Regions from separate parts of the Cedecea sp. genome, predicted to be linked through region 1. Evidence: predicted binding sites of a transcription regulator. Region 1 holds the regulator's gene; each other region holds the start of a gene.

Region 1 (7,618 bases):
CACCGCCAAAGGTGTGGGCCACATAAGCATGCAGAATAGCCGCGCCGTTTGCATTCTGGCTGACCAGGTTCGCACTGTCGGAACCGAGATGGAACAGCGCCAGGTAGATAATCGTCAGGCCAATACCGGCAATCAGGCCAGCCCAGATAGTGTAGCGGGTCAGCAGGCGAGACTCCGTCACGCCGCGAGAGCGTGCGGCGTTAACGATAACAATACCGAACACCAGCGAAGCCAGGGTATCCATCGTCAGGTAGCCGTTAACAAACCCGTTAGAGAAGGCTGCATTCTGGTAAGCCTCGGTCGCCGTGCTCAGGCCACCGGCTGGCCACAGGAGCGCGCCGGCAGACAGGATCAGCAGCGCGATGATTTTCACCGGCGCCAGTACGTGGCCTACGGTATCCAGCAGCTTGCCAGGATAAAGAGAGATACCAATCACCAACGCGAAGTACACCAGGCTATAGATAAACAGCGGCATATCACCCATACCGGTCAGCGGGGCAATTCCCACTTCAAAGGAGACGGTGGTGGTACGCGGCGTGGCAAACAGCGGCCCAACGGCCAGATAGCAAACGGTCGCCAGCAAGATACCGGCGCGGCGGCCAATCGGCGAGCTGAGGCTATCAATGCCGCCGCCCACGCGCGCGATCGCCACGATAGTCAGAACGGGTAGACCGACCGCGGTCACCAGGAAGCCAAGCGCCGCCGTCCAGACGTGTTCGCCAGCCTGTAAGCCAACCATAGGGGGAAAAATAATATTGCCCGCGCCCACAAACAGCGCAAAGGTCATAAAGCCCAATGCGATGATGTCACGAGATTTTAAATGATAGGTCATAAAATAATGCAGCCTGTGGATGTGTGGTGTTGAAAAAATTCAAATTTTTCACCGTCAGTTGTTCCAATCAACATTCGGTAAAAACGCGGTTATTACCGGTAACGACAGCGGAATATGCTTCTCCAGATCGGTGGCGAAGAATAGTTAGTCGAATTACCACGCAATTTCAGTCGGTCTGGTAATAACAGGGGGCAATTAAAACGCTTATAGCGTTTGAAGGCAAGAAGGGATCGGGAAACCAGAAAGATATCCTTTTAAAATACGGATAACCAGTGAATAAAGTTGATTATGCGCTTTTGTTATGGCTTATCATTCGGACAAAAAAGCATCAATTCGATATTCAGCACTTAACGAGTGGTGGAAATACAAACAAAAAAGGCCAGAAAACTGGCCTGTGGAAAGTGAAATTGACGGCAGGGGCAAATTAATGTGCCGCCACCGCAGCATCATGGGCAATTAATCGCTCAGGGAGGATAAATGAGAACGTTGCCCCCTGCCCCGGCTGGCTTTCAATGTCCAGTCGCGCATCATGATGGCTGAGAGCATGTTTCACAATTGCCAGCCCAAGCCCGCTTCCTCCCGTTTGGCGCGAGCGGGCTTTGTCCACCCGGTAGAAACGCTCGGTCAGGCGCGGAATATGCTCGGCAGAAATCCCGGTCCCGGTATCTTTAACGCTAAACGCCGCGCCGTGAGGCAAACGCCTCCAGGTAACGGTGATATGCGTTCCTGCAGGCGTATGGTTTACAGCGTTGTAGACCAGGTTGGAAATGGCGCTGCGCAGTTGCTCTTCATTACCGTAAACCTGTAGCCCTGACTCAACGTTAAAAGTGAGCGTATGCTTTTGCTGGCTTAGCGTCTGCGCTTCGCGCTCAACGACCCGCAGCATAAGCGGGACGTCGATTTTCTCGTTCATTGAAATCGCCGGTGCCGCTTCAATTCTCGACAAGGTTAGCAACTGTTTGACCAGCCCTTCCATACGTGACGTTTGTTCACGCATGGTATGCAACGCCTTATCCTTGAGCGGCCCTTCCAGCGCCTGATCCTGCATCATTTCCAGATACCCCTGCAATACGGTTAGCGGGGTACGCAATTCATGACTGACGTTGGCAAAGAAGTTTCGTCTGGCCCCTTCAAGCTGGTGCATCTGGGTAACATCCCGCGCGACCATCAGCCACTGCCCGTCGGCATAAGGCATAACGCGAAATTCAAGGTGGCGCCCGCTGTTCAATACCAGCGTAAGCGGGCGAGTAAACTGCTGCTTTGCGACGTATTGCGTGAATTCAGGGTAGCGCAGGAGGTTGAGGATATTTTGGCCATTATCATCCGGCCAGCGCAGGCCAAGCAGCTGCTGAGCCAGGCCGTTACACCAAAAAATGGTGCCTTCTTCGGTGGTCAACACCACCGCGTCGGGCAGGGATTCCGCTCCACTGCGAAAACGTTTGATCAGATTACCTAACTCTTTACGGCGTTTTTTATTGCGCAACTGCATCTGGTGCAGCCCGTAAAGCAGCGGTTCCCAGCTCCCGCTCCCCGGAGGAGGCGTCATGCTGCGATCAACCCATAGCCACCAGGAGAGACGGAGCAAGTTCCAGAAATGCCAGCTCAACAGGGAAGTCACTGCCGCCAGTAGAAACCACGGCAGATGGCCAAAAATCAATCCGAGAATAGCCGCCGGTAAACAACAGAGCATGAGCTCCAGTACCAGCCTTTTCCATGACAGCCGTTCCAGCACGCGTCACGCTCCTGTAAGCATCTTAAAAACGGGTTGAAAAACGATAACCCGTGCCGCGAACTGTTTGCACCATTTTGTCATGACCACTTGTTTCCAAAGCTTTGCGCAGGCGGCGAATATGCACGTCTACGGTACGGTCCTCAACGTAAACGTTAGTCCCCCACACGTTATTAAGTAGCTGTTCACGGCTGTAAACGCGCTCCGGGTGAGTCATAAAGAAGTGTAACAGCTTAAATTCGGTTGGCCCCATGTCGAGCGGCTCTTCACCGGTCATCACGCGGTGTGAGGACGGGTCAAGGCTGAGGCCCTGCATCTCTATCACCTCTTCCACCGCCATCGGTGAAATACGGCGCATTACCGCTTTAATACGCGCAACCAGCTCCTTTGGCGAAAACGGCTTGGTGATGTAGTCATCGGCACCGACCTCAAGACCGCGGACGCGATCTTCTTCTTCGCCACGCGCGGTTAACATCATCACCGGGATCTCGCGGGTCAATGCTTCGCGCTTAAGGTGCTTGATGAACTGGATCCCGGAGCCGCCTGGCAGCATCCAGTCCAGCAGGATCAGATCGGGGAAAGGTTCAATCAGCAGGTTAACCGCGCTGTCATAATCTTCCGCCTCTACCGACTGGAAGCCATTTTGCTCGAGCACAAAGCTCACCATTTCACGAATCGGAGCTTCATCTTCTACGACTAAAATGCGTCTCGCCATGATTTACCCTGTTGAAAAGAGACCATCTCTTATTAATTGTGCGCCAGTATGCGTCAGATTTGTGACAGATTTATGAAAAAGATTACGGCCAGATATTTCACCTTTTTGAATTATGACAGCCACAGATTTTTGCTGACGGTTACGCTTCTGACTCAATAGCTTATAATCGGTCATTCGCCTCTTTGCCATGGGACAGGTTATGCGCATTCTCCACACATCAGACTGGCACCTCGGCCAAAACTTCTATACCAAAAGCCGGGCGTCTGAACACCAGGCCTTTCTCGACTGGCTGCTAAACGCCGCGCTTGAGCATCAGGTGGACGCGATTATTGTCGCGGGGGACATCTTTGATACCGGCTCGCCGCCGAGCTACGCCCGCGAAATGTATAACCGCTTTGTGGTACAGCTGCAGGCCACCGGCTGCCAGCTTGTGGTGCTGGCGGGTAACCACGATTCCGTTGCCACACTTAACGAATCCCGCGAGCTGCTGGCCTGCCTGAATACCCGGGTGATTGCCAGCGCCCGCCACCAAAAAGACGAGCAGGCGCTGGTCCTTAATCAAAAAGACGGCACGCCTGGCGCTATCCTGTGCCCTATTCCGTTCCTTCGCCCACGCGACATTCAAAGCAGCCAGGCCGGGCTGTCCGGCCATGAAAAACAGCGCTCCTTAATGGAAGCCATCAGCGAACATTATCAGCACTGCTATGAGGCTGCCGTTGCCCTGCGAGGTGACAGACCGCTGCCGATTGTCGCCACCGGGCACCTGACCACCGTTGGCGTAACGAAATCCGACGCGGTTCGCGACATTTATATCGGCACGCTGGACGCTTTCCCGGCGCAGCACTTCCCGCCCGCCGACTACATCGCGCTCGGGCATATTCATCGCGCACAGAAAATCGGCGGTAGCGAGCATATTCGCTACAGCGGCTCGCCGATTCCGCTGAGCTTCGACGAAACCGGCAAAGCAAAAAGCGTGTTTCTCGTCGAGTTTAGCGGCGCTGCGCTGGCCAGCGTCGAACCGCTGGAGGTCCCCATCAGCCAGCCACTGGCCATCGTCAAAGGCTCGCTGCGCGAAATTGAGCAGAAGCTTGAGCAGTGGCGAAACGCGCCGACTGAACCGAAAGTCTGGTTGGATATCGAAATCGCCACCGATGAATATCTGCACGACATGCAGCGCCAGGTACAGGCGCTGACCGACGATTTACCGGTTGAAGTCGTCCTGCTTCGCCGCAGCCGCGAACAGCGCGAACGGGTGATTGCCAGCCAGCATAAAGAGACGCTGAGCGAGTTAAGCGTTGAAGAGGTTTTTGAGCGGCGGCTGAGTCAGGAAGGAACCAGCGAGGAACGCGCCGCCAGGCTAAGAACGCTGTTTGCCCAAACCCTTTCAGATTTGCACCAGCAGGAGGACCAGGCATGAAGATCCTCAGCCTGCGGTTAAAAAACATCAACTCCCTGAAAGGCGAGTGGAAAATTGATTTCACCCAGGAGCCTTTCGCCAGCAACGGGCTGTTTGCCATCACCGGCCCGACGGGCGCGGGAAAAACTACCCTATTGGACGCTATTTGCCTGGCGCTTTACCACAAGACGCCTCGCCTCAGCACCGTTTCGCAGTCGCAAAACGACCTGATGACCCGGGACACCGCAGAGTGCCTGGCAGAAGTCGAATTTGAAGTCAAAGGCGTTGGCTACCGGGCGTTCTGGAGCCAGAACCGCGCCCGTAACGCGGCAAACGGCAACCTCCAGGCACCGCGCGTAGAGCTGGCCCAAATCAGCGACGGCCAAATCCTCGCCGATAAAATTAAAGACAAGCTTGAGATTGTCGCCTCGCTGACCGGGCTGGACTACGATCGCTTCACCCGCTCGATGATGCTCTCCCAGGGGCAGTTTGCCGCCTTTTTAAACGCCGATGCCAACGACCGCGCCTCGCTGCTTGAAGAGCTGACCGGCACGGAGATTTACGGCACCGTTTCCGCCGCAGTGTTTGAAAATCATAAGCAAATCAAAAGCCGCTTTGAAAACCTGCTGGCTCAGGCTTCAGGTGTTGCACTATTGAATGAAGAGCAGCAACAGCAGCTTACGGAAAGTTTGCAGGCGCTCACTCTGGAAGAGAAAAAGCTGTCCGGGGAACACCAACAGCAGCAGCAACATCAGCACTGGCTCAGCCAGCTCGCCCGGCTCACCACCGACAAAGCCCAAAAGCAGCAGGCGCTGGACGCAGCCAATCAGTCGCTCAAAGCCGCAGAGCCGATGCTGGCGAAGCTGACCCGCGCCTTGCCTGCCGAAAAACTGCGCCCTCACTGGCAGCGACTGCAGGAAAAGCAGCAGACGTTAAGGCAAAACGGCGAAGCCGCAGAGAAAGTGAATACCCGCTTACAGCAGCTCACCGTTCGTCGCCAGCAAACCCGTCTGTTAGCCGCCGAACAGGCTCAAAAGCTTCAGTCGGAAGCACAGCATGTACAGGAATGGCTCGCGGCCAATGACCGCTATCGCCTGTGGGGCGCAGAGCTGACGGGCTGGCGCATGGCGTTTACCCAGCAGCAGCGCGACGAAAAACAGCTGACTGAGCTAAAGCAGGCGCGAGAAGCCAGCCGGCAAAAACTACAGGCGCTGCCGGAGCCAAAGCTTAGCCTTTCTCCTGATGAAGTAAGTGCTCATTTACAGCGAATGCTGGCAACCCGGCCTGCTCGCCAGCTGTTGGCCACTTTGCAGCCGCAGTTTGCCACGCTTGAGAAACGCAAAACCGAGCAACAGCGCGAGCTTGCCGAGCTGGATAAACTGATTGCCGGGCGTGATGCTGAACTAAAACAGAAAAGAACCGAGTTCGCCGCTAAACGACAGGAATTGCTGGATGTAAAAACAATCTGTGAGCAAGAAAATCATATTATTCGCCTGAATGATGAGCGAGAGCGCCTGCAACAAGATCAACCTTGCCCGCTGTGCGGCTCAACGTCACATCCAGCAGTTGCAGAATATACGGCTCTGCAACCGAGGGAGAACCAAAAACGGCTGGCTCAAGTTGAAGAGGATGTTTCCACCCTGTCCAAACTTGGGGCTGCGCTAAAAGCGCAATGGGAATCACTGTGCCAGCAGCGCGAAAAACTGGCACAGTCCAGCGCCGCCATTGAGGCAGAAGAAACTTCACTGTCCGCCCGCTGGCAGCAGCAGTGCGCAGAACTAGGTATCGCTTTAACGCCGCAGGACGATCTCACCGCCTGGCTTGAAGAGCAGGAACAGCGTGAACAGCAGCTGCGCCAGCTAGGTGAACGCCAGACGCTGGAGGCGCAATATCAGCGCGACAGCCAGCAACATGAAAAGTTGAACGCAGACTTTGTGGCGCAGCGCGCTTCGCTACAAGCGGTACTGGAGCAGGCAGGTCTTCAGCGACCTGAGCCGGGCGAAGAGCAAACCTGGCTTGAGACTCGCCAACAGGAATCTCAGCAATGGCAGCACCAGCAGGACAAACTGCCCCAGCTTCGCCAGCAGCTCTCCGCTCTCGACATGTTGCTCTCAACCCTTGCAGACGATGGCTCCACCCCACCGCTGCTGGATGAACACGAGCACCAGGCAGCGCTGCAAAACTGGCAGGCATTGCATAACGATTGCAACCTGCTTGAAGGGCAGCGCCAGTCCCTGCAACAGCAACTGAAGCAAAGCGAAGAAGAAAGTACTGCGGCGCAGACTCAGTTCAGGAATGCGCTTTCGGCCAGCCAGTTCAGCGATGAAGCCGATTTCTGCAGCGCCCTGCTGGAAGAAACCGAGCGCCTTGGGCTGGAACAGCGTAAACAGCATCTGGAGCGCCAGCAGCAACAGCAGGTCACTCTGCTGGAACAGGCTGAAAATGCGCTGGCTCAGCACTTATCGGCACGGCCAGAAAATCTGCATGAAGAAACAGACCCTGGCGCGCTGGAGGCGCAAATCTCAGCGCTTGCCCTCCAGCTGCGTGAAAATGCTTCACAGCAAGGGCAAATCGTCCAACAGCTTCGCCACGACGAGGAAAACCGGGTTCGCCAGCAAACGCTGATGCTGGAGATAAAAGCCTGTGAAGCGCAGGTGGAAGACTGGGGTTATCTCAACGCGCTTATCGGCTCCAAAGAAGGGGATAAATTCCGTAAGTTCGCCCAAGGACTGACGCTGGATAACCTCGTATGGCTGGCAAACAATCAGCTTAATCGCCTGCACGGCCGCTACCTGCTCCAGCGTAAAGATAACGAAGCGCTTGAGTTACAGGTGGTTGATACCTGGCAGGCTGACGCGGTGCGGGATACCCGCACGCTCTCCGGCGGCGAAAGCTTCCTGGTGAGTCTGGCGCTGGCGCTGGCGTTGTCCGACCTTGTCAGCCACA
Region 2 (7,618 bases), on a different contig from region 1:
GAAAGCGTATCTCCTTCCAGACCCAGACAAGCGGGCAGAATCATCGCTTCACCGCGGCCCAGCAACAGCCGGAGTTCATCTATCAGCGCCCGGCGATTTTCCGGCAGATCCAGCACCCGGGCGATATTTACGGCACGAAACTCGCTTGGGTTATTACGTAATACGTCAAGCACGGGTAAGGTGAGTTCGGCGACGTGTGCGGCACAGCCCGAGGACGAAAGCGAACCGGCCACCAGCTCTGCCTGAAAGTCCAGAAAACCTGCGATATTGATCACCGTGACTTTTTGCCAGGGCAGTGGAGCCTGAGGCACCTCCGGCGGGCTTAGCCAGCTGGCCCTTTGTTTGCCCAGCGGGGTAATTCTCAGGTGGTTTTGGCGATAATGGCCCGTCATGGGGATGCCAGCCCTTGCCAGCAGTTGTTCGCTTTCTGCGGCAAAAGCCAACACGCTTTCTTTACCCATCAGGCTGTAGGGATGTTGGGGGGCCTGTTCAGCCAGGCTTTCCAGCGCGGCCTCAGGCTCCTGAACCGGGCTGCCGTCCGGCAGCGCAGACAGTAAATCCAGTGAACCAGAAGAGAAGTGCAGCGCACTTTGCCCGCGGCTGACGATAGCGCAGCGCTGCCCGTTTTCCGCCAGCTTTATTCCAGCGGTCAGTCCGGCGAGGCCGCTGCCGATGATAATCGTGTCGAATTTCATCTCTGTTCTCCGTTATCCAGTCCGCACAGCCCCTGGTAGACCCAGGCGGTAAATTCGCTTTCGCGTAACGCATTTCCCCAGGCTATCGGGCGGACACCTTTCCAGCGTTCGTTGAGGAAATGGGAAAGCTGCTCAAGCGACTGTGCCGGTGTGGTGAGCTGGAAGCGCTGCAGCAGGCCCGCGGCACGGCAGGCGCAAAGTTCGCCCTGGCAGGTGCCCATGCCCACACGCGTTCTGCGGCGTAAATCACCCAGGCTTTTTACGCCGAGGGCGTCGATGGCATAGCGAACCTCACCGGAGGTGACGGCTTCGCATTCGCAAACCAGGCTGTTGCTAAGCCGGCTGTTATTCAGCAGGCGGGTAGCGCGGTCGCCGTGCCGCCAGACGGCCGACCCGCGAATCGTAGGCGGTAAGGAGATAACTTTGCCCAGCGTTTGTTCTGCCGTTTGTTCGGAGCCCGGCAGCGGCGTCGAAGCTGTGGAGCAGGGGATATTGTTCCCAAGCCGCTCGCAAACCAGGTCCGTTGCCCATTCCGCCATCAGGCGGTAGGTCATGAGTTTGCCGCCGGTAATGGTGATAAAACCGTCCATGCCGTCGCGTTTCGCGTGATCCAACAGCACAATCCCACGGCTCACGCTGCGCCCCGTCGGATCGTTATCGCTGGCGACCAGAGGCCTGACGCCTGCGTAGGCTCGCAGAATACGGGTTTGGCCCAGTACCGGAGCCAGTTTTTCACCTTCGCGGATCAGAATATCTACCTCATCCGGCGTGACGGACATATTGTCAATCTGGTCGTAGTCAATGTGCGTGGAGGTGGTGCCAATAAGCGAGATGGTGTCGCCGGGGACAAGGATATCGGCGTCTGCCGGTTTACGGCAGCGGTTGATGACCATGTTATTGATTCTGTGGCCGAGGATCAGCAGCGCGCCTTTAGCCGGGAACATTTTTACCTTGAGATCGGCATATTCAGCAATGTGTTGGCCCCAGATCCCGGCGGCATTAACCACCATCGGAGCACGGAACTCCCCCGATTGCCGGGTGAGATGATTGAATACGCGCACGCCGCAGACCCTGGAGCCTTCCCGAATCAGGCCGGTAATTTCGCAGCCGGTGAGTACCTTTGCGCCGTGCTCTTTTGCATCGAGCATATTGGCAGCCGTAAGGCGAAAAGGATCGACCGTCCCATCCGGGACACGCACCGCACCGATTAACGCCGGGTTCGCTGATGGTTCAAGACGCAGAGCCTCTTTGGGGGCCAGCGCTTCTGCGTGAATCCCGGCCTGACGGCAGGCGGCAATAAACCCGCTCTGAAACGCCAGGTCGTCTTCCGGAAGCGTGATAAACAGACCGTCTGTGGGTTCGATGCAGTGGCGGGCGATGCGCCTCAGGATGCGGTTTTCCTCAATGCATTCTCGTGCGGATTCGCCGTCGGTGACCGCATAGCGCGCGCCGCTGTGCAGCAGGCCATGGTTGCGGCCGGTCGCGCCCGTCGCAATGTCGTGGCGTTCGAGCAGAAGAACACGCAGCCCACGTCGGGCGCAGTCACGTGCTATACCGGCTCCGGTTGCTCCTCCGCCAATGATAATCACGTCCGTCTCTCTGCTCACATGGCGTTCCTTTATCCCCGCATTATTTACTGTTATTCAGCCACAAATAAGGCACGAAATGTTTGATTGCGAGCAAATTCGAGCAATAAACGAAAATTATTCGTGATGCCATGCACCTTTTCGCCTCTTTGTAATAAAAATGTAACATTATGTGCGATGTTTCACAGTAAGTACGCGCGTAGATAACTACCATGTGCTCGAAAAAGAACATTAGGCAGGGGCCGCTTGCCCCCGCTGAACATCAACGCCACGGAGGCTCGTATGTTAAGTATCTTCAAACCCGCCGCGCATAAGACGCGTTTGCCAGAGGAGCAGATAGACCCGGTCTATCGTCGCCTGCGCTGGCAAATTTTCATGGGCATCTTCTTTGGTTACGCTGCTTATTACCTGGTGAGGAAAAACTTCACTCTTGCGATGCCATATCTGGTGGAGCAGGGCTTTTCCCGTGGCGATCTCGGTTTTGCGCTATCCGGGATTTCGATCGCCTACGGATTTTCGAAATTCATCATGGGTTCGGTTTCCGACCGTTCGAATCCGCGCGTGTTTCTGCCTGCCGGGCTTATCATGGCGGCGGCGGTGATGCTGTTTATGGGCTTTGTGCCGTGGGCAACGTCAAGCATCGCCGTGATGTTTGTGCTGCTGTTCCTGTGCGGCTGGTTCCAGGGTATGGGATGGCCGCCGTGCGGACGCACTATGGTGCACTGGTGGTCGCAGAAAGAGCGCGGGAGTATTGTTTCCGTGTGGAACTGTGCGCATAACGTGGGCGGCGGTATTCCTCCGCTGCTGTTCCTGCTGGGTATGGCGTGGTTTAACGACTGGCATGCGGCGCTGTATATGCCGGCTTTTGCGGCAATCATTGTGGCGATTATTGCTTTCGGTTTGATGCGTGACACGCCGCAATCCTGCGGTCTGCCGCCGATTGAAGAGTATAAAAACGATTATCCGGACGATTACAGCGAGAAAGCGGAAGAAGAGCTGACGGCGAAGCAGATCTTCATGAAGTATGTCTTCCCGAACCGCCTGCTGTGGTACATCGCGATTGCCAACGTGTTTGTCTACCTGCTGCGTTACGGCATTCTGGACTGGTCACCAACCTACCTGAAGGAAGTGAAGCACTTCGCGCTGGATAAATCGTCCTGGGCCTACTTCCTTTATGAGTATGCAGGTATTCCCGGTACGCTGCTGTGCGGCTGGATGTCCGATAAAGTATTCAAGGGCAACCGCGGTGCGACCGGCGTGTTCTTCATGGTGCTGGTGACAATTGCCACCGTGGTTTATTGGCTTAACCCGCCGGGTAACCCGGGCGTGGACATGGCCTGCATGATCGTCATCGGCTTCCTGATTTATGGCCCTGTGATGCTGATTGGCCTGCATGCGCTTGAGCTTGCACCTAAGAAAGCGGCGGGTACGGCAGCGGGCTTCACCGGCCTGTTTGGCTACCTGGGCGGCTCGGTCGCGGCCAGCGCCATTGTTGGCTATACCGTTGACTTCTTCGGCTGGGACGGCGGTTTTATCGTGATGATTGGCGGCAGTGTTCTGGCCGTGTTGCTGCTGATTGTGGTGATGATTGGCGAGCGTAAACAGCATGACGAAAAAATGATGAAGAACGGCTAAGGGGAGCAAAATGAAACTGATTGCAACATCCTTACTGGCGGGCGTTGTGTTGATGGCGACCAGCAGCGCATTTGCTGAGAGCACGGACAAAGTCGTGATTGCTCACCGGGGGGCCAGCGGCTATCTGCCTGAGCATACGCTGCCGGCGAAGGCGATGGCCTATGCTCAGGGAGCGGACTACCTTGAGCAAGACCTGGTGATGACCAAAGACGACAGGCTGGTGGTGCTGCATGACCACTATCTGGACAGGGTGACTGATGTCGCGAAGCGCTTCCCGGACCGTGCACGAAAAGATGGCCGCTACTACGCCATCGACTTTACGCTGGCGGAAATCAAGTCCCTCAAGTTCACCGAAGGTTTTGATATCGTTGACGGCAAGCAGGTGCAGACCTATCCGGGGCGCTTCCCGATGGGCAAATCCGACTTCCGGGTGCACACCTTTGAAGAAGAAATCGAGTTTGTTCAGGGGCTGAACCATTCCACCGGCAAGAACATCGGCATTTATCCTGAGATAAAAGCGCCGTGGTTCCACCATCAGGCAGGGAAAGATATCGCGGCGAAAACGCTGGAGGTGCTGAAGCAATACGGCTATACCGGCAAGCAGGATAAGGTTTATCTCCAGTGCTTTGACGCGGCGGAGCTTAAGCGCATTAAAAACGAGCTTGAGCCGAAAATGGGCATGAATCTTAAACTGGTGCAGCTTATCGCTTATACCGACTGGAATGAGACTCAGGAAAAACAGCCGGACGGCAAGTGGGTGAACTACAGCTACGACTGGATGTTTAAGCCTGGCGCGATGAAGCAAATCGCTCAGTATGCCGACGGTGTTGGCCCGGACTACCATATGTTGGTGGAGAAGTCCTCGACCAAAGGCAACGTCAGGCTCACTGATATGGTAACCGAAGCGCATGCCAGTAAGCTTACCGTACATCCGTACACGGTAAGGGCGGATGCGCTGCCTGACTATGTGAGCGATGTGAATCAGCTGTACGAGGTGTTGTACAACAAAGCGGGCGTCGACGGGCTGTTTACCGACTTCCCGGACAAGGCGGTTCAGTTCCTGAAGCAGAAGTAACGGAAAGAGAAAAGGCCGCGAATGCGGCCTTTTTTACATCTCGATTTCTATATCGCCCCGCGCTTTGCAGCAGCAGGGGAGAATTTCACCGGGCTGGATAAACGCCAGCGGTTCGGTCAGCCACTGAACTTCACCGGCCAGCAGCTTAATGCGACACGAGCCGCAATACCCTTCCCGGCACTGATATTCTACGCAGACTCGATGAGATTCCAGCGTTGCCAGCAGCGAGGGATGTTCCTCCTCACTAATCAGCTGTGCGCCGGTAATGCTAAGCGTAATACGGCTCATGGCTTACAGCTGGAAATCGCTCAGGTCGTCAGTGTTAACTTCCGAATCGATCTGACCGACCAGATAGGAACTGACTTCGACTTCCTGCGGTGCGACCTGTACGTTATCGGAAACCAGCCAGGCGTTAATCCATGGAATTGGGTTTGAGCGCGTCTGAAACGGCAGATCAAGCCCCACGGCCTGCATACGGATGTTGGTGATGTATTCAACGTACTGGCAGAGGATGTCTTTGTTCAGGCCGATCATGGAACCATCGCGGAACAGGTAGTCTGCCCACTCTTTTTCCTGCTGAGCGGCCAGCACGAACAGGTCGTAGCATTCCTGGCGACATTCAACGGCGATTTCCGCCATTTCCGGATCGTCTTCACCGCTGCGCATCAGGTTAAGCATATGCTGGGTGCCGGTCAGGTGCAGCGCTTCATCACGGGCAATCAGCTTGATGATTTTGGCGTTGCCTTCCATCAGTTCGCGCTCGGCAAAAGCGAAGGAGCAGGCGAAGCTAACATAGAAGCGAATAGCTTCCAGCGCGTTCACGCTCATCAGGCAGAGATATAGCTGGCGTTTCAGCGCACGCAGGTTCACGGTGACGGTTTTGCCGTTCACGGTGTGAGTGCCTTCGCCCAGCAGGTGCCAGTAGCTGGTCATCTCAATCAGGTCGTCGTAGTAGCCAGAGATATCTTTGGCACGCTTGAGGATTTCCTGATTGGTGACGATATCGTCGAAGACAATCGCCGGATCGTTCACGATGTTGCGGATGATGTGGGTGTAGGAGCGGGAGTGAATGGTCTCGCTAAACGCCCAGGTTTCAACCCAGGTTTCCAGCTCCGGGATAGAGATCAGAGGAAGCAGCGCCACGTTCGGGCTGCGGCCCTGAATGGAGTCCAGCAGCGTCTGGTACTTCAGGTTGCTGATGAAGATGTGCTTCTCATGTTCCGGCAGTGCCTGGAAGTCAATACGGTCGCGGGAGACGTCCACTTCTTCCGGGCGCCAGAAGAAGGAGAGCTGCTTTTCAATCAGTTTTTCGAAGATGTCGTATTTTTGCTGATCGTAGCGCGCCACGTTAACCGACTGACCAAAGAACATCGGCTCGGCGAGTTGGTCGTTTTTCGTCTGTGAAAAAGTAGTGTAAGCCATTATTTTAATTCCATTATTTTTGTTTCCCCTCACCCCGGCTCTCTCCCAAAGGGAGAGGGAACTGGCACGGTGCCGGGAGAAGCAGAGGTGAGGGAAAAACGAAAATCAGATTTTACATGCGCCGCTTTCGCAGCCATCGTCCTGGATGGAAGGTGCCAGGTCATCCTGAGTATCTTCCGCGCCGTCACGGGTGTTTTGATAGTACAGGGTCTTCACACCGAATTTATAGGCGGTCAGCAGATCTTTCAGCAGCTGCTGCATCGGCACTTTGCCAGACGGGAAGCGCGTCGGATCGTAGTTGGTGTTGGCAGAAATCGACTGGTCGATAAACTTCTGCATCAGGCCAACCAGCTGCAGATAGCCGTCGTTATTCGGCATTTCCCACAGCAGCTCATAATTGTTTTTCAGCAGTTCATAATCCGGCACAACCTGGCGCAGGATACCGTCCTTCGACGCTTTAATGCTGATGTGGCCGCGCGGTGGTTCAATACCGTTAGTGGCGTTGGAGATCTGCGAAGAGGTCTCGGACGGCATCAGGGCGGAAAGCGTGGAGTTGCGCAGGCCGTGCGTTTTGATGGACTCACGCAGGCCTTCCCAGTCCAGGTGCAGCGGCTCGTTGCTGATGGCATCCAGGTCTTTCTTATAGGTATCGATCGGCAGAATACCTTTCGAATAGGTGGTTTCGTTGAACCACGGGCAGGCGCCTTGCTCTTTTGCCAGCTCGTTTGACGCTTTCAGCAGGTAGTACTGAATCGCTTCGAAGGTCTTGTGCGTCAGGTTGTTTGCGCTGCCGTCGGAGTAACGCACGCCGTGCTTCGCCAGATAGTAGGCAAAGTTAATCACGCCGATACCCAGAGTGCGGCGGCCCATTGCGCCGCGTTTTGCCGCCAGAATTGGGTAATCCTGGTAGTCGAGCAGAGCGTCAAGCGCGCGTACCGCCAGCACGGCCATCTCTTCAAGATCGTCCAGGCTTTCGATAACGCCAAGGTTGAACGCGGACAGGGTACACAGGGCAATCTCGCCGTTTTCGTCGTTAACATCGTCCAGCGGTTTGGTCGGCAGCGCGATCTCCAGGCACAGGTTGGACTGGCGCACTGGCGCAATGGCCGGATCAAACGGGCTGTGGGTGTTGCAGTGGTCAACGTTCTGGATGTAGATACGGCCGGTAGAGGCGCGTTCTTGCATCATCAGGGAGAACAGCTCGA
Region 3 (7,618 bases), on a different contig from region 1:
GGCAAATCTGTAGCGCTGGAGAGTAGATGCGTTCAGGGCTCCAGCCAGCCCGCGACAAGCTTATCATCCAGCTGCGACACATGACCCTGAGCGATATTCCTGCCCTTGTGCAGCAGGCAAAATTTATCTGCTACCCGGCGTATAAACGACAGCCGCTGTTCAACCAGCAGAATCGTCAAGCCGAAGTCACGGTTTAAGCGCCGAATTAGATTACCCATCTCAGTGATAAACCGTTGACCACCGCCCAGGGTTGGTTCATCCAGTATCAGTAACTTTGGCTGTAGAACCAGCGCCCGGGCAAGCGCCAGCTGCTGTTGCATATCAACGTGGAGCTCGCCACTTTTTACCTGCCTCAGGCTATAGAGCTCCGGAAAAAGGTCATAGATAAGCGAAGGGATAACCCGGGGCGCGTGGTGGCCCGCCATCATGGCGATCTGCAGGTTTTCTTCAACGCTAAGCTGGGAGAAGATGCGCCTGTCCTGCGGGACATAGCCAATTCCCAGCGCGGCCCGGCTCTCAACAGGTTTATTGACCAGGTCTTCAGGAGGCAGCCCCGCTTGTTGCCAGAGCATGCTGCCGCTTTGTACGGGCAAATAGCCGGTAATGCAGTTTACCAGCGTGGTTTTTCCCTGCCCGGGAGCACCAAGGACGCAGGTGCATTCGCCCGGTGCCAGTTCGAGGTCGAGGTTCCACAATATGTGATTGTCACCGTAGAACTGATTTACAGCGCGTAAGCTCAGCATGGTTCATCTCCTTGGTTGGGAGGAGGCTTCCCCCAGTGATATTCTGCAATTAGCTTGCCAGCTTGGTGATATTCCCTGAAAACCACCGTCACTCCAGGATAAAACTTAGTATTTACTTCGTTAAACAAATTGATGGTGCTCAGGTTCGCGTTTCGCTGCACCTGACGAGTGCTAAAGAAGAACGAATTTGGTGCAATAAAACGCGTTTTAACCTCAGGATATATCTCGATTTCGGGATCTGCTTCAAACCGGCGCGGTATAGCGAAATCGAATGAATAAAAGCAAAAAAATTAGCGAAATTTTTTTTTCGCCCCTGACACAGAAAAATTAGGGGTTTTCCCGAGTGGCGAACTAAAAGGGCTTGCTGCAGTTATCCACTATTCCTGTGGATAACCTTGTGCATTAGAGTTAGAAAACTTCACGGAAGCGAGAGCGGGCGCGGCCTGCAGCCAAATTGACGCGAAACCGGTCTTTGCTAAATATCTATTTAAATTCAATCTGTTAAATAAAATCAACTGCTGCAATAAAAGTGTCAAACAATGGGCCTGTGGTGTCCTGACCTCCCTTGACAAATGTTAAAAGGCGAAAAAATTTGGGGATAACCGCCAGAAGCTGGAGATTTATCTGGCGAAGGGTGAAATTGTGGGCAAACAAAACGGCAAAATACATTTGTTGGCAGGCGTAGTAAAAATGAGAACTGGTGTTTTATACAGTTTTCTACTGGCAAAAATTACGTTGCCGGGTAAAATTACTCTCCGGCCCGCTCGTTTCTTCATCAGGTAGCCCGTTCATGAGTAAAGCGTTCAAACTTAATTCTGCATTTAAACCTTCTGGCGACCAGCCTGAAGCTATCCATCGCCTGAAAGACGGGCTTGAAAATGGGCTGGCCCACCAGACGTTGCTGGGGGTGACGGGGTCCGGGAAAACCTTCACTGTCGCCAACGTAATTGCTGACCTTCAGCGCCCCACGATGGTACTGGCTCCGAATAAAACGCTGGCGGCACAGCTTTACGGGGAGATGAAAGAGTTTTTCCCGGATAACGCGGTTGAGTTTTTCGTCTCCTACTATGACTACTATCAGCCTGAGGCTTATGTCCCAAGCTCAGATACCTTCATTGAAAAAGACGCTTCGGTAAACGAACACATTGAACAGATGCGTCTGTCGGCGACGAAAGCGCTGCTTGAACGCAGAGACGTTATCGTGGTGGCATCCGTGTCGGCAATCTACGGTCTGGGCGACCCGGATTTGTACCTGAAAATGATGCTTCATCTGACGAAGGGCATGATCATCGACCAGCGGGCGATCCTGCGCCGTCTGACCGAACTGCAATACACACGTAACGATCAGGCATTCCAGCGCGGGACTTTCCGCGTGAGAGGAGAGGTGGTTGATATCTTCCCGGCGGAGTCGGATGACCTTGCGCTGCGCGTGGAGCTGTTCGATGAAGAAGTGGAGAGGCTGTCACTTTTCGATCCGTTGACCGGGCAAATCGATCAAACGATTCAGCGCTTCACCATCTACCCTAAGTCGCATTACGTTACGCCGCGTGAGCGTATTGTGCAGGCGATGGAAGACATCAAAGTGGAGCTGGCCGAGCGCCGTAAATTTCTGCTGGCCAATAATAAACTGCTGGAAGAGCAGCGTATTGCTCAGCGTACCCAGTTTGATCTCGAAATGATGAACGAGCTGGGCTATTGCTCGGGCATCGAAAACTACTCTCGGTATCTTTCAGGGCGTGGTCCCGGCGAGCCGCCGCCAACCCTTTTTGACTACCTTCCGGCGGATGGCCTGCTGGTGGTTGATGAATCCCACGTGACAATTCCGCAAATCGGCGGGATGTACCGCGGTGACCGCGCGCGTAAAGAGACGCTGGTGGAATATGGCTTCCGCCTTCCGTCCGCGCTGGATAATCGTCCGCTTAAATTCGAAGAGTTCGAAGCGCTTGCTCCGCAGACCATCTACGTTTCCGCCACGCCGGGCAACTACGAGCTGGAAAAATCCGGCGAGGATATTGTCGATCAGGTGGTGCGTCCTACGGGGCTACTTGACCCGATTATTGAAGTACGTCCTGTGGCCACACAGGTCGATGACCTGCTTTCAGAAATCCGCAAGCGCGTGGCCATTAACGAGCGCGTGCTGGTGACGACGCTGACTAAACGGATGGCAGAAGACCTGACTGAATATCTGGAAGAACACGGCGAACGCGTACGCTATCTGCATTCGGATATCGACACCGTGGAACGAATGGAAATTATTCGCGATTTACGGCTTGGTGAGTTTGACGTGCTGGTAGGGATAAACCTGCTTCGCGAAGGCCTGGATATGCCCGAAGTGTCGCTGGTGGCCATTCTGGATGCGGATAAAGAGGGCTTCCTGCGTTCAGAGCGTTCACTTATCCAGACTATTGGCCGCGCGGCGCGAAACGTTAACGGCAAAGCGATCCTTTACGGCGATAAAATTACCCCGTCCATGGCGAAGGCGATTGGCGAAACTGAACGCCGTCGCGAGAAGCAGCAGCGCTACAACGAAGAAAACGGCATTACGCCTCAGGGCCTGAATAAGCGAGTAGTGGACGTCCTGCAGCTTGGCGAAGGCATGGCAAAAACCAAAGGGCGAGTCAAAACCAAAGCGCGCAGCGTGATTGAAGACGACGAAGTTGTCCTGACGCCGAAGGCGCTACAGCAGAAAATCCACCAGCTCGAAGCGAAGATGCTGGAGCATGCACAGAACCTTGAGTTTGAAGAGGCGGCGCAGGTTCGTGACCAGCTTCATAAGCTGCGTGAGCTGTTTATCGCCGCTTCGTAAGCGGCGCGCTTAACCGAGCTGTTGTACGGCCTGCTCAAGTGCAGCCCGCAGCAGCTGGCGGTCATGGCGGTATCGGATATCGCTGGCTTCAAGCGGTTGCTGGATAATCAGCCTGTCGGTCATTTCGCTTACGTCAACCTGAGGGCCAACGACCACGGCGTCCACGATACGTTTTCCTACATGTTGTTCCATCAGTTCAAGCTTCTGTCGCAATGACAGGCTTGCCGCCGCGGGGCTGAGTTCTTTGCCCAAATTACCGATATACACCATCGGGGCTGGTGTTCGGCGCAGCGCCTGATCCATTTCATCAAGCAGTAGAATAGGCATCAGGCTGGTATAAAAACTGCCAGGGCCAATAAGAATTAAATCGGCTTCAGCGATAGCTTCCAGCGCCTCACGGGTAGCCGGGGCTTTTGGGTAGACCGCCAGATCCTGAGGTGGGCTGATTAACTGATCGATGCTCACTTCACCGTAAACCGCATTGCCCTGGTCGTCGGTCGCCATTAAATCTACCGGTTGTTCTGACATTGGGATCAGCTGCGCATCCACTTTAAGCAGGTTACGAATTAGATTTATCGCTTCCAGAGGGCGCACACTGAGGTGATCCAGCGCTTTTAACATCAGATTTCCAAGGTTATGCCCTGAAAGTTCACCATTACCGCTAAAACGGTACTCAAACATGGTTGACGCCACGCTCGGCTCGGTAATCAGCTGGTTCAGGCAGTTACGCATATCTCCCCAGGCAATACCGCCTTCCGAGCGCCGAATACGCCCGGTAGAACCGCCGTTATCGGTCGTGGTAACGATACCGGTCAAACGTGAGCCCAGGGAGGAAAGCGATGACATTACGCGGCCCAGACCGTGGCCACCGCCCAGCGCGACGACCCGATCAAGATCTGCAAGCGTGCGATTACGCATAGAAAAGATAATCCTTAAGAGGCATACAGGCGCTTAAGGTAGCGTAAAAGCGCTAAAAAGACGATTCTTGCTCTGTGGATAATGATGCAAATCAAGGTAAAAGTTATCTTTTTAAGTACTCTGTAGCGAAGTTAAGCAATTATCTCGTTATGTATGGATTTATATAGCGAAAACTGATATAGCGCGAAGGAAGATGTCGCGCTACTATCGCAGTAACACACACTCAAGCCCTGGTACCTAAGTCATACGATAAGGTGCCCTGGCCGCAGCCCCTGAGGCTGCCAGGGTGCAGGAAGAAATGACTGCATCTCCCGTATTTGGAAAGGTGTACTCAGTGTCCCAGCTTACCGATGCTTTTGCGCGTAAGTTCTATTACTTGCGCTTATCAATAACCGACGTCTGCAATTTCCGCTGCAGCTATTGCCTGCCCGACGGCTATAAGCCCCACGGTGTGGCGAATAAAAGCTTCCTCAACGTCGATGAGATCCGTCGTGTCACCCGAGCTTTTGCCGCCCTGGGGACGGAAAAGGTACGCCTGACCGGCGGTGAACCCTCTCTACGCCGTGACTTCACCGACATCATCGCCGCGGTGCGTGAAAACGCCTCTATTCGCCAGCTTGCCGTGACAACCAACGGTTATCGACTGGCGAGAGATGTTAACGCGTGGCGTGATGCCGGGCTGACCGCCATTAATGTCAGCGTCGACAGCCTCGATGCCCGTCAGTTCCACGCCATCACCGGCCAGGATAAATTCCGCCAGGTGATGGAAGGGATTGATGCCGCCTTTGACGCCGGTTTTGAACGCGTAAAGGTGAACACCGTGCTGATGCGTGACGTAAATCACAATCAGCTTGAAAGCTTCCTTGCCTGGATCAAACCTCGTCCTATCCAGCTACGCTTTATTGAGCTGATGGAAACCGGCGACGGCGGTACGCTTTTCCGCAAACACCATATCTCTGGTAAAACCATCCGTGACCAGCTGCTTGAACGTGGTTGGGTACACCAGCTACGCCAGCGCAGCGATGGCCCCGCTCAGGTCTTCTGCCACCCCGACTATAAAGGGGAAATCGGGCTCATCATGCCGTACGAGAAAGATTTCTGTGCCAGCTGTAACCGGCTGCGCGTCTCCTCGGTTGGCAACCTGCACCTTTGCCTTTTTGGCGAACAGGGGATTGCGCTCCGCGATCTGCTGGCGGATGACGCCCAACAAGGTGAGCTGGAAGGGCGTATCGCTTCCGCGCTGGCGCAGAAAAAGCAAACCCATTTCCTGCATGACGGTAACACCGGCATCACCCAAAATTTGTCGTATATCGGCGGCTAAAGCCTGCCCAAAAGGAGAATATCGATGAGTCAGGTAAGCGTAGAGTTTATCCCGGCACGTATTGCTATTTTGACGGTGTCCAGCCGCCGCGGCGAAGAAGACGACACCTCAGGGCATTATCTGCGTGAGGTTGCAACGGAGGCGGGGCACCTGGTGGTGGATCAGGCTATCGCAAAAGAAAACCGCTATGCCATTCGGGCCGTGGTTTCGCAGTGGATCGCCGATGAACAGATTCAAGTGGTGCTGATTAACGGCGGAACCGGGTTTACGGATGGAGATCAGACCCCAGAAGCGCTACTCCCGTTGTTCGATCGCGAAGTCGAAGGTTTCGGTGAGCTGTTCCGCATGCTCTCTTTTGAAGAAATTGGGACCTCTACGCTGCAGTCCCGCGCCGTGGCGGGTATGGCAAACAAAACGTTGATTTTCGCCATGCCGGGCTCAACAAAAGCCTGCCGCACCGCCTGGGAAAATATCATTCAGGCACAGCTGGATGCCCGCCAGCGTCCTTGCAATTTCCACCCACATCTTAAGAAGTAAGTTATGTCGCAACTGACCCACATTAACGCCGCCGGAGAAGCGCATATGGTGGATGTCTCCGCCAAAGCCGAAACGGTGCGCGAAGCTCGCGCGGAAGCGTTTGTTACCATGAAACCGGAAACGCTGGCAATGATCGTTGACGGCAGCCACCACAAAGGTGACGTGTTTGCCACGGCGCGCATCGCGGGTATCCAGGCCGCTAAACGGACATGGGAACTGATCCCGCTATGCCACCCTCTATTGCTGAGCAAAGTAGAAGTGCAGCTGGAGGCACAGACCGGGCACAACCGAGTACGCATTGAGTCACTGTGCCGACTGACCGGTAAAACCGGCGTTGAGATGGAAGCCCTGACGGCGGCGTCCGTCGCGGCGCTGACCATCTATGATATGTGCAAGGCTGTGCAAAAAGACATGGTTATCGGCCCGGTACGTCTGCTGGAAAAAAGCGGCGGTAAATCTGGTGACTTCAGGGTGGAAAGCGATGCTTAATGTTCTGTTTTTTGCCCAGGTACGCGAGCTGGTCGACTGCGACAGCCTGACGCTGGAAGAAACCTATCAGGATGTGGAGCAGCTGCGCGCGGCGTTAGCCGCCAGAGGCGACCGTTGGGCGCTGGCGCTGGAGTCCGGCAAGCTGCTGGCGGCGGTAAACCAAACGCTGGTGAGCTTCGACCATCCGCTAGCGAAAGGTGACGAAGTCGCTTTCTTCCCACCTGTGACAGGGGGCTAAGTGGACAGCACGCGTATTATTGTTGGCCGCGAGAATTTTAACGTTGGCGAAGAGTACCAGTGGCTTTCTCAGTGTGATGAAGACGGCGCGGTTGTGACCTTCACCGGCAAGGTCCGCAATCACAATCTTGGAGATAGCGTTAGCGCCCTGACGCTCGAACACTACCCGGGGATGACCGAAAAAGCGCTGGCCGAAATCGTTGAAGATGCCAGAAGCCGCTGGCCGCTGCAGCGCGTGACGGTGATTCACCGCATCGGTGAGCTGTGGCCAGGGGATGAAATTGTTTTTGTCGGCGTGACGGGCGCGCACCGCAGCTCTGCCTTTGAAGCGGCCCAGTTCATTATGGATTATCTGAAAACCCGGGCGCCATTCTGGAAGCGTGAAGCGACTCAGGAAGGCAATCGCTGGGTTGAGGCGAGAGACAGCGATAAACAGGCGGCTAAACGCTGGTAGGCTACGCGGCCTGCGGGATGTGTTAATCTTAAAGCGGGTGAGCCAAACCGCTCGCGTCAGAAGCTAAATTCACAACACAGAGGAAGCATCATGGACCGATTCCCGCGTCCCAA
Region 4 (7,618 bases), on a different contig from region 1:
GCAACGGTTGATAATGTCCGGCATCGAGAAATGCCCGGCGGGCCTGCATCATTTCCGCGCTGTCACCCGGGTCTTTCGAACGTTTATGCTGAACGGGCAGCAAATTGACATAACCTTCTTTGGCGATATCAAACTGATGCCCCTGAGGGCAGCGATAGCTGTTCGCATTGGCGCTTAGCACGGAATGGCAGAGTGGGCAAAGCCAGGACATAGAGAACTCCGGAGGCAATAAAGGGCGCAAGTGTAACGCCAAACGCCCCGTTTGCGAAACCGCTACATGGCGGCGTGGTCATTCTCCATTTTGTTCAGCACCATCATGCTGTTGTCTCCGGCGGGCAGTCCATCCGGCTCAATATTTTCGAGCCGTAAAACATCGCCCATGATTTGGCTGAAAACGGGGGCGGAAACCGCTCCCCCATAGTACTTGCCATTGGACGGGTCGTTAATCACCACCACCAGCGCATAGCGAGGATTGCTGGCCGGTGCCACACCCGCGGTGTAGGCAATGTACTGATCCACATATTTACCATCGGGGCCGATCTTTTTGGCCGTACCGGTTTTCACCGCCACGCGGTAACCATGCACCGCCGCCTTAACCCCGCCGCCGCCGGGCAGCGCCACGCTCTCCATCATGTGTTCCACTTCATGCACGATTTCTTCAGGCATCACCCTTTGCCCTTCCACCGGCGGATCAACGCGCGTGATGGACAGCGGGCGTGAAATACCGAAGCTACCGATAGTGGCGTAAACATGGGCCAACTGCAGCGGGGTCACCATCAGGCCATAGCCAAATGCAAAAGTGGCCCGATCCAGTTCCCCCCAGCGCTGACGCACCGGCAACAGGCCACGGCTTTCACCCGTCAGGCCGATGGCCGTTGGCACTCCAAAGCCAAATTTATGATAAGTGTCCCAAATATTCTGCACGGGCATTGCCAGTGACAGACGTGACACACCGGTATCACTCGATTTTTGCAACACGCCTGTCAGGGTCAGTTGCGGATAGTATCCAACGTCGCGGATGTTGTGCCCATCCAGAGTAAACGGGTGGGTATCTATAACGCTGTCAGGCCGGACAATTCCCTGCTGCAGCGCCGTCATCACTACCATCGGTTTAACCGTCGAGCCGGGTTCGAAGGTGTCGCTTATCGCGCGGTTACGGAAGTCGTCCAGCTTTGCATTATCGCGGTTATTCGGGTTAAAGGTTGGGTAGTTGGCCATCGCCAATACTTCACCGGTCTGCACATCGATGACCACCGCAGCACCGGACTCTGCTTTGTTCCAGGACACGGCGTTGCTAAGCGCATCTTCCGTGACGGTTTGCAGGCGTTCATCAATGCTGAGCTGAATGTTATGCGCGGGGCTGGCGGGGTTCTCGGTAATATTTTCCACTACGTGACCGTAGCGGTCTTTACGTACCAGGCGCTCGCCTTCTTTTCCGGTGAGCTGTTGATTGAAGCTTTTCTCGATCCCTTCGATGCCCTGATCGTCAATGTTGGTAAATCCTATCAGGTTCGCCCCTACCCGGCCCGCAGGATAAAAACGGCGGGACTCGTCACGCAGGGCGATGCCAGGGATATTTAGTTTGTCGATGTACTGTGCCTGCTGGGGGTCCAACTGGCGGGCAAGGTAGATAAAACGGCCGCGTTCGTTGCTGTGGATCTTTGTGGCAATGTCGCTGAGGGGAACATGCAGCGCGGAGGCCAGCGCTTGCCAACGGCTGTTAACCAGAACACCGCCCTTCTCCATCACCGTTTTCGGGTCAGCCCACACGGCTTCCACGGGGACGCTTACCGCCAGTGGCTTCCCGTTGCGGTCCTCAATCATGCCCCGGGGAACATCTATCGGCTCCTCACGCAGGGAACGCATGTCCTCCTGCTTAACCAGATTATCGGGAGAGATGATTTGCAGCCAGGCGATACGCCCAAGCAGGAAAACCAGACTGCCGGTGATGGCCACGCACAGCAGTCCAAAGCGCCACTGGATAAAATTACCGGTTAATGCGGGAACACCCTTCTTCACAACCACTCCTTGCACGGCCTAAGCGATTGAAAGATTTAACCAGAATCGGGCATTTTTACCGGGATAACAGTGCTAAAACCTTCGCAGCTTTGCAACAAGAGGCAACAAATGATTCAATTTGTTAATAACCTGCAAAGCATTAAATTGGCCGCAGACATGAAAAAGCCCCGTCGAGACGGGGCTTTTATCACAATTCGGCGTTATTCGCGCCTGAGCTCTAATCCAGAAGAATTAGATGGCAGTCACGTTAACTGCAGCAGGGCCTTTCTGGCCGTCCTGGATTTCGAATTCAACGTTCTGGCCTTCAGCCAGAGTTTTGAAGCCGTTACCCTGGATTGCAGAGAAGTGTACGAATACATCTTTGCTGCCGTCAGCTGGAGTAATGAAACCAAAACCTTTAGACTCGTTGAACCACTTAACTTGACCTTTAATCTTTGCCATTTTGCAAATTCCTTAGATTGTATTCTTCGCCCGCAGGCATAACTTAGATAAAACAGAGACATTACTGCATGAGGCACTAATATAAGGCTCGGCAGAGAAGCGGTATTCAACGACAACGTGTTTACTCAGGTCTTCTTTACTGAAAATGCCACACATAAACAGAACTGTACCTCGTTTAACCCAACGTGTTATCACACACAACGTAAACAATGGCAAGCCATTTTTAAGCATGTGTCGATCTGCCGCACAGATTCAGAAAATTACACGATTACTCTGATAAAGCAATTCGCGTTTTTTGAATTAAATACACACTATCAAAAGTTGTCGCAACAGACTGTGTTTCAAGAAAATTTTGACAACTTTTGAACCTTAGCGCAAACCGTAGTTTTCGTCCAGATGTTAGCTTAATAAAATCCTGTTTTGAGGATATATCTTTATGATTTTTTATGCATACCTATGCACAAATTAACCTTAAGCCAATCATGACGAAGCGCTGAGGGATTCTTTTACTGTATTTTTTATGTTCAACAGAATAACGCCTGCACAGCCGGGTTATAATAATGCACCAAAATAATGAAAGTTTAATGACAGATTGCCCCACGATAAGGCAATAAAAACGTTTCGCTGAATTAATGCGAGTTACCGGCGGTGTTTAATTTGTCCAAAAAGAATAGTCGTGCGGAGCAATAATAATTAATTCTTATTTTTTCACCATGGGCAAACTTTGTCCAATGCGAAGCGGTGAAAACGCCTCAGTGCACTCGCTCCGATCGTGGAGAGCGGCGAGCAACTCCTGCGGCGGCTTATCCAGCGATTCATCAGCAAGCTCAAACACGCCCCAGTGAATAGGGATGGCCATAGGCTTCCCGATTTCCTGCCATAGCGTTACAGCCTGCTGCGGATCCATATGGTGATCCCCCATAAACCAGCGTGGCTCGTAGGCACCGATTGGCAACGCCGCCATATCAAACGGCCCCAGTCGCCTGGAGATTTCTGCCAGCGATTCGCTATAGCCAGAATCACCGCTGAACCAAAAACGCAAAGCCCCCTGTTCTATCACCCAACCGCACCACAGTGAACGATTACGATCCCAAAAAGTTCGCATACTCCAGTGGCGAGCCGGCACGGCGGTGAAAACCATCCCACACCAGTTAAAGCTTTGCCACCAGTCCAGCTCCGTGACCTGCTCTATCCCACGCTTGCTGAACCACGTCTTCAGGCCAAGCGGCACGAAGAAATGTACATCAGGGAAACGTCTAATTAGCCGGCGTACGGTTTTACTGTCCAAATGGTCGTAATGGTTATGGGAAATCAGAACCGCATCCAGCCGGGGAAGCTGTTTAATATCTAGCGGAACCTCTGTTCGACGAGCGGGCCCGACAAAAGAGAGGGGGGATGCACGACGGGAAAAAACCGGGTCAGTGAGCAAGTAGCAGCCGTTTAGTCGTAATAACAGACTGGCATGCCCTAACCACCATACACGGTCATCGTGGCCGCTCAGATCGGCTTGCTGCCACCAGCGTTGTATAAACGCGGGGTAGCCGTCACCGGGAGGATGAGGCAGCTGTTGCGCTTTACGCGCCTTCTGCCAGCGTTTTACGTCGCCGGGCTGACGCACAGCGGGTTCCGTGTTACAGAACCCGTCAGGTAGATGGTGGGATAACTGCGGATTGTACCAGGGGTTTTTCCAACGCATCCCACCTCCCGCTTGCTTAGCGTTCCGCTACCAGACGCACAAAGTCGTCTTCATTATCTTCTTTCGCAGCCGCAGCAGGTTTTTGCTCCGACTCCGGTTCATTTGCTTCGCACAGGCGACGCAGCAAAGCATTTTGACGCTTTTGTAGATCGACCAGTTCTTCAAGCAGTGCAATTTGATCGTTTGCACGACTGCTGGAACGATTCACAAAAAACCACAATACAAGACCAACAATCAGTGTCACCAGCGAGAAAGCCAGCGGCATGATATTCAGAGCACTAAAACCCAATTCGTTCATCTTACCACCTCAATAAAAAAGGCATTCTACACCTGAGGCAGGCAGAGAAAAATCACTACCAGGGGATAAATTTGTTGATGGTACAAATGCCGCTGAAAAATTGCACATCCTGGTCGCACATCACATTTATCATTTGAGTCCATAACAGCAGGCAGGTAACGACAATCACTAACACAATCACCCATCTGTACTTTCTCACTACAATGCCACCTCTTGACCATAGAATTTCGCTAATTTAACACTATCCAACTAAACCATAAGTAACGATTCCTGCTTTTTTATTTCAGAATCATCAGATTGTGCCGTTAACTATTAAAGGTATGCTTGATAAAGAGATTATGTGAGGTATGAGGTAGATATGCGTTTGATTGTCCGTACGGTTGTTGTTATCGCCATCATCTGGATTGGCCTGTTGCTCTCCGGATACAGTGTACTTATTGGCAGCAACGAAAATGCTGCAGGGCTGGGGCTGCAATGTAAATATCTGACGGCGCGTAATACCGTTACTGCGCAGTTTATTCATACCGACAGCGGGATTATCGGCCTGACCAACTGCCCGTTACTGCGAAAAATCGATACGCCGATTGATAACGGCTAATTTTCTCCGGCCGCGGGCGACGCGCGACAGGCCACCCCGCTAGAAAGGATAGTGGTTATAACCCATCTGCCGGGAGAGCGTGCGGGCCGCTTGATGAAGAATGTTCACGTATTCTGCCAGCCCCTCTTCAGTGTAGCGTAGGGTTGGAAAAGAGATGCTCATCCCGGCAACAACCACGCCAAAACGATCGAATACCGGCACCGCTACGCAGCGAATACCCTCTTCCTGCTCTTCATTGTCCTCACCAAAGCCCTGCTCACGTACACAATCCAGCGCTGGCAATAATTCATCCGTGCTGCATATCGTCCGCTCGGTGCTGCTAACGTATTCAACATCAGAGAGGATCTCAAGAACCTCTGCACGCTCGCGCCACGCCAGCAGAACCTTACCAATTGCCGTGCTGTATAACGGATTTCGACGCCCGACACGGGAGTACATCCGTAAATTATAGAGTGAGTCGATTTTATGAATATAAACAATACTGCTTTCGTCCAACGCGCCGAGATGAATTGCCTCTTTCGTCAGACGGGAAAGCTCGCGCATCTGCACATCCGCGCTGCGGATAAGATCAACATTCTGTAAAGCACCGCTGCCGAGCTCAAAGAGTTTCAGCGTAAGCGAGTATTTTTCTGACTCTTCCTCCTGCGCCACGTAGCCCAGCGATTTCATGGTTTGCAGGAAGCGATAGACGGTGCTTTTCGACATCATCACACGCTGAGACAGTTCGGTGATCCCTATTTCTTTCTCTTCGCCAAGCGCCTGTAAGATACCGAAGACTTTCAGCACGGAAGAAACGGAGTCGGGCTGCTTATCGGGGTCTGCAAGTGCCATTCATCACCTCGGGCGTCATTGTTTTATAAAAATTGGAACCGTTTTTTAGTATATGGATGCGCCGCCTGTGCCGCAATCGAAGCCTGCTGATTCGTTACAAATCTGCGGCATCCCGGAGATTGTTTAATGATAAAATCATTACCCTCCTAACGACTTCGCACAGCAAATTTAAAGTATGGATAAATTAGTGTCCGACGGCTTACCTACGCCCCAACGTTATGGCGCCATTTTTACCATTGCGCTCGGGATAATGATGGCCGTTTTGGACGGCGCTATCGCTAACGTCGCCCTGCCGACCATAGATCACGATTTAAATGCCAGCCCGGCGGAATCCATCTGGGTCGTTAACGCCTACCAGATTGCTATTATTGTCTCGCTTCTGTCACTCTCCTTCCTTGGCGATATTTTTGGCTACCGCCGTATCTATCAGAGCGGCCTGGTGCTGTTCTGCCTGACATCACTGTTTTGCGCAGTTTCAACGTCTCTGCCAATGCTGACATTTGCCCGTGTACTGCAAGGGTTTGGAGGGGCAGCGTTGATGAGTGTCAACACCGCGCTGATTCGCCTTATTTACCCTCAGCGTTTTCTTGGCCGCGGTATGGGCGTTAATTCGTTTATTGTTGCGGTGTCATCAGCGGCGGGCCCTACGGTTGCCGCCGCCATTCTTTCTGTCGCGTCATGGCAGTGGCTGTTTTTAATCAACGTGCCGATTGGCATTGTTTCGCTGGTTTTGGCCCTGCGCTATTTGCCGCCGAATCAGCAGAAATCTCAGGGTCAGCGCTTTGACATTCCGAGCGCAGTAATGAACGCCCTGACCTTCGGCCTGCTGATTTCGGCCATCAGCGGCTTTTCGCAGGGACAGCCTGGCTCAGTCATTATTGGCGAGCTGCTCGCGCTGGTGGTGATTGGCTATTTCTTTATTCGCCGTCAGCTGCGCCTTCCGTTCCCGCTTCTGCCGGTTGACCTGCTGAGGATCCCGATTTTTTCGCTGTCCATTGGCACCTCAATATGTTCGTTTGCCGCCCAGATGCTGGCGCTGGTCTCCCTGCCCTTTTTTATGCAAACCGTGCTGGGGCGTAGTGAAGTTGAAACCGGACTGTTGCTAACGCCATGGCCGCTGGCCACGATGGTGATGGCGCCGCTTGCGGGCTACCTGATTGAGCGCCTCCACGCCGGGCTGATGGGCGCCGTGGGGCTGGCCGTTATGGCTTGCGGATTATTCGCCCTGGCGCTGCTGCCGCATAATCCGTCCGATATCGATATCATCTGGCGCATGGTGCTTTGCGGGGCGGGTTTTGGCCTGTTCCAGTCGCCTAACAACCACACCATTATCTCTTCAGCTCCTCGTCACCGCAGCGGCGGAGCCAGCGGAATGCTGGGCACCGCGCGCCTGCTTGGCCAGAGCTGCGGCGCGGCGCTGGTGGCGCTTATGTTCAACCTGTTTACCACCGGCGGCACTCACGCTTCGCTGGTGCTGGCGGGTATTTTTGCCACCATTGCCGCCATCGTCAGCGGATTGCGAATGTCTCAACCCCGCACGCAGGCATAAAAAAAGCGTGCCGCTCAGGGCACGCTTTTTGCTTCAATACTTCGTTTATTTCAGGTATTCGCCGCTGCGCAGCGCTTCAATACGTTTGTCCAGCGGCGGGTGCGTCATGAACAGCTCGCTCATTGATTTTGCCTTACCGTTGATGCAAAACGCCATCATGCTGCTGGCTTCCTGTGGCTCATAGCT

The links. The regulator PhoB, encoded in region 1, activates phosphate uptake and scavenging genes when phosphate is short. The targets are predictions, from matches to a motif close to CTGTCATAAAACTGNCNNAT.
Region 2: the regulator PhoB is predicted to act here: its motif matches at 2,431-2,450, upstream of glpT (glycerol-3-phosphate transporter).
Region 3: the regulator PhoB is predicted to act here: its motif matches at 1,262-1,281, upstream of uvrB (excinuclease ABC subunit UvrB).
Region 4: the regulator PhoB is predicted to act here: its motif matches at 5,975-5,994, upstream of kdgR (DNA-binding transcriptional regulator KdgR).

The regions. Positions count from the first base shown of each region.
Region 1 covers NZ_DASYBS010000050.1:557-8,174, reverse strand. Annotated here, with positions in the region: gene brnQ (branched-chain amino acid transporter carrier protein BrnQ) at 1-832, opposite strand, end outside; gene VGM55_RS07700 (hypothetical protein) at 1,105-1,260, shown strand; gene phoR (phosphate regulon sensor histidine kinase PhoR) at 1,257-2,564, opposite strand; gene phoB (phosphate response regulator transcription factor PhoB) at 2,587-3,276, opposite strand; gene VGM55_RS07685 (hypothetical protein) at 3,280-3,450, opposite strand; gene sbcD (exonuclease subunit SbcD) at 3,476-4,693, shown strand; gene sbcC (exonuclease subunit SbcC) at 4,690-7,618, shown strand, end outside.
Region 2 covers NZ_DASYBS010000086.1:25,624-33,241, reverse strand. Annotated here, with positions in the region: gene glpB (glycerol-3-phosphate dehydrogenase subunit GlpB) at 1-695, opposite strand, end outside; gene glpA (anaerobic glycerol-3-phosphate dehydrogenase subunit A) at 692-2,302, opposite strand; gene glpT (glycerol-3-phosphate transporter) at 2,564-3,916, shown strand; gene glpQ (glycerophosphodiester phosphodiesterase) at 3,927-4,991, shown strand; gene yfaE (class I ribonucleotide reductase maintenance protein YfaE) at 5,025-5,279, opposite strand; gene nrdB (class Ia ribonucleoside-diphosphate reductase subunit beta) at 5,283-6,413, opposite strand; gene nrdA (class 1a ribonucleoside-diphosphate reductase subunit alpha) at 6,519-7,618, opposite strand, start outside.
Region 3 covers NZ_DASYBS010000065.1:17,724-25,341, reverse strand. Annotated here, with positions in the region: gene VGM55_RS10675 (helix-turn-helix transcriptional regulator) at 1-13, shown strand, start outside; gene VGM55_RS10670 (ABC transporter ATP-binding protein) at 33-743, opposite strand; gene uvrB (excinuclease ABC subunit UvrB) at 1,534-3,549, shown strand; gene VGM55_RS10660 (gluconeogenesis factor YvcK family protein) at 3,559-4,467, opposite strand; molybdenum cofactor riboswitch at 4,676-4,810, shown strand; gene moaA (GTP 3',8-cyclase MoaA) at 4,766-5,788, shown strand; gene moaB (molybdenum cofactor biosynthesis protein B) at 5,813-6,325, shown strand; gene moaC (cyclic pyranopterin monophosphate synthase MoaC) at 6,329-6,814, shown strand; gene moaD (molybdopterin synthase sulfur carrier subunit) at 6,807-7,052, shown strand; gene moaE (molybdopterin synthase catalytic subunit MoaE) at 7,053-7,505, shown strand; gene VGM55_RS10630 (Bax inhibitor-1/YccA family protein) at 7,596-7,618, shown strand, end outside.
Region 4 covers NZ_DASYBS010000042.1:151,392-159,009, reverse strand. Annotated here, with positions in the region: gene rlmA (23S rRNA (guanine(745)-N(1))-methyltransferase) at 1-211, opposite strand, end outside; gene ftsI (peptidoglycan glycosyltransferase FtsI) at 274-2,019, opposite strand; gene cspE (transcription antiterminator/RNA stability regulator CspE) at 2,251-2,460, opposite strand; gene VGM55_RS07360 (DUF2627 domain-containing protein) at 2,473-2,616, opposite strand; gene VGM55_RS07355 (MBL fold metallo-hydrolase) at 3,161-4,156, opposite strand; gene VGM55_RS07350 (YebO family protein) at 4,173-4,454, opposite strand; gene mgrB (PhoP/PhoQ regulator MgrB) at 4,510-4,653, opposite strand; gene VGM55_RS07340 (YobH family protein) at 4,813-5,052, shown strand; gene kdgR (DNA-binding transcriptional regulator KdgR) at 5,092-5,883, opposite strand; gene VGM55_RS07330 (MFS transporter) at 6,059-7,432, shown strand; gene htpX (protease HtpX) at 7,478-7,618, opposite strand, start outside.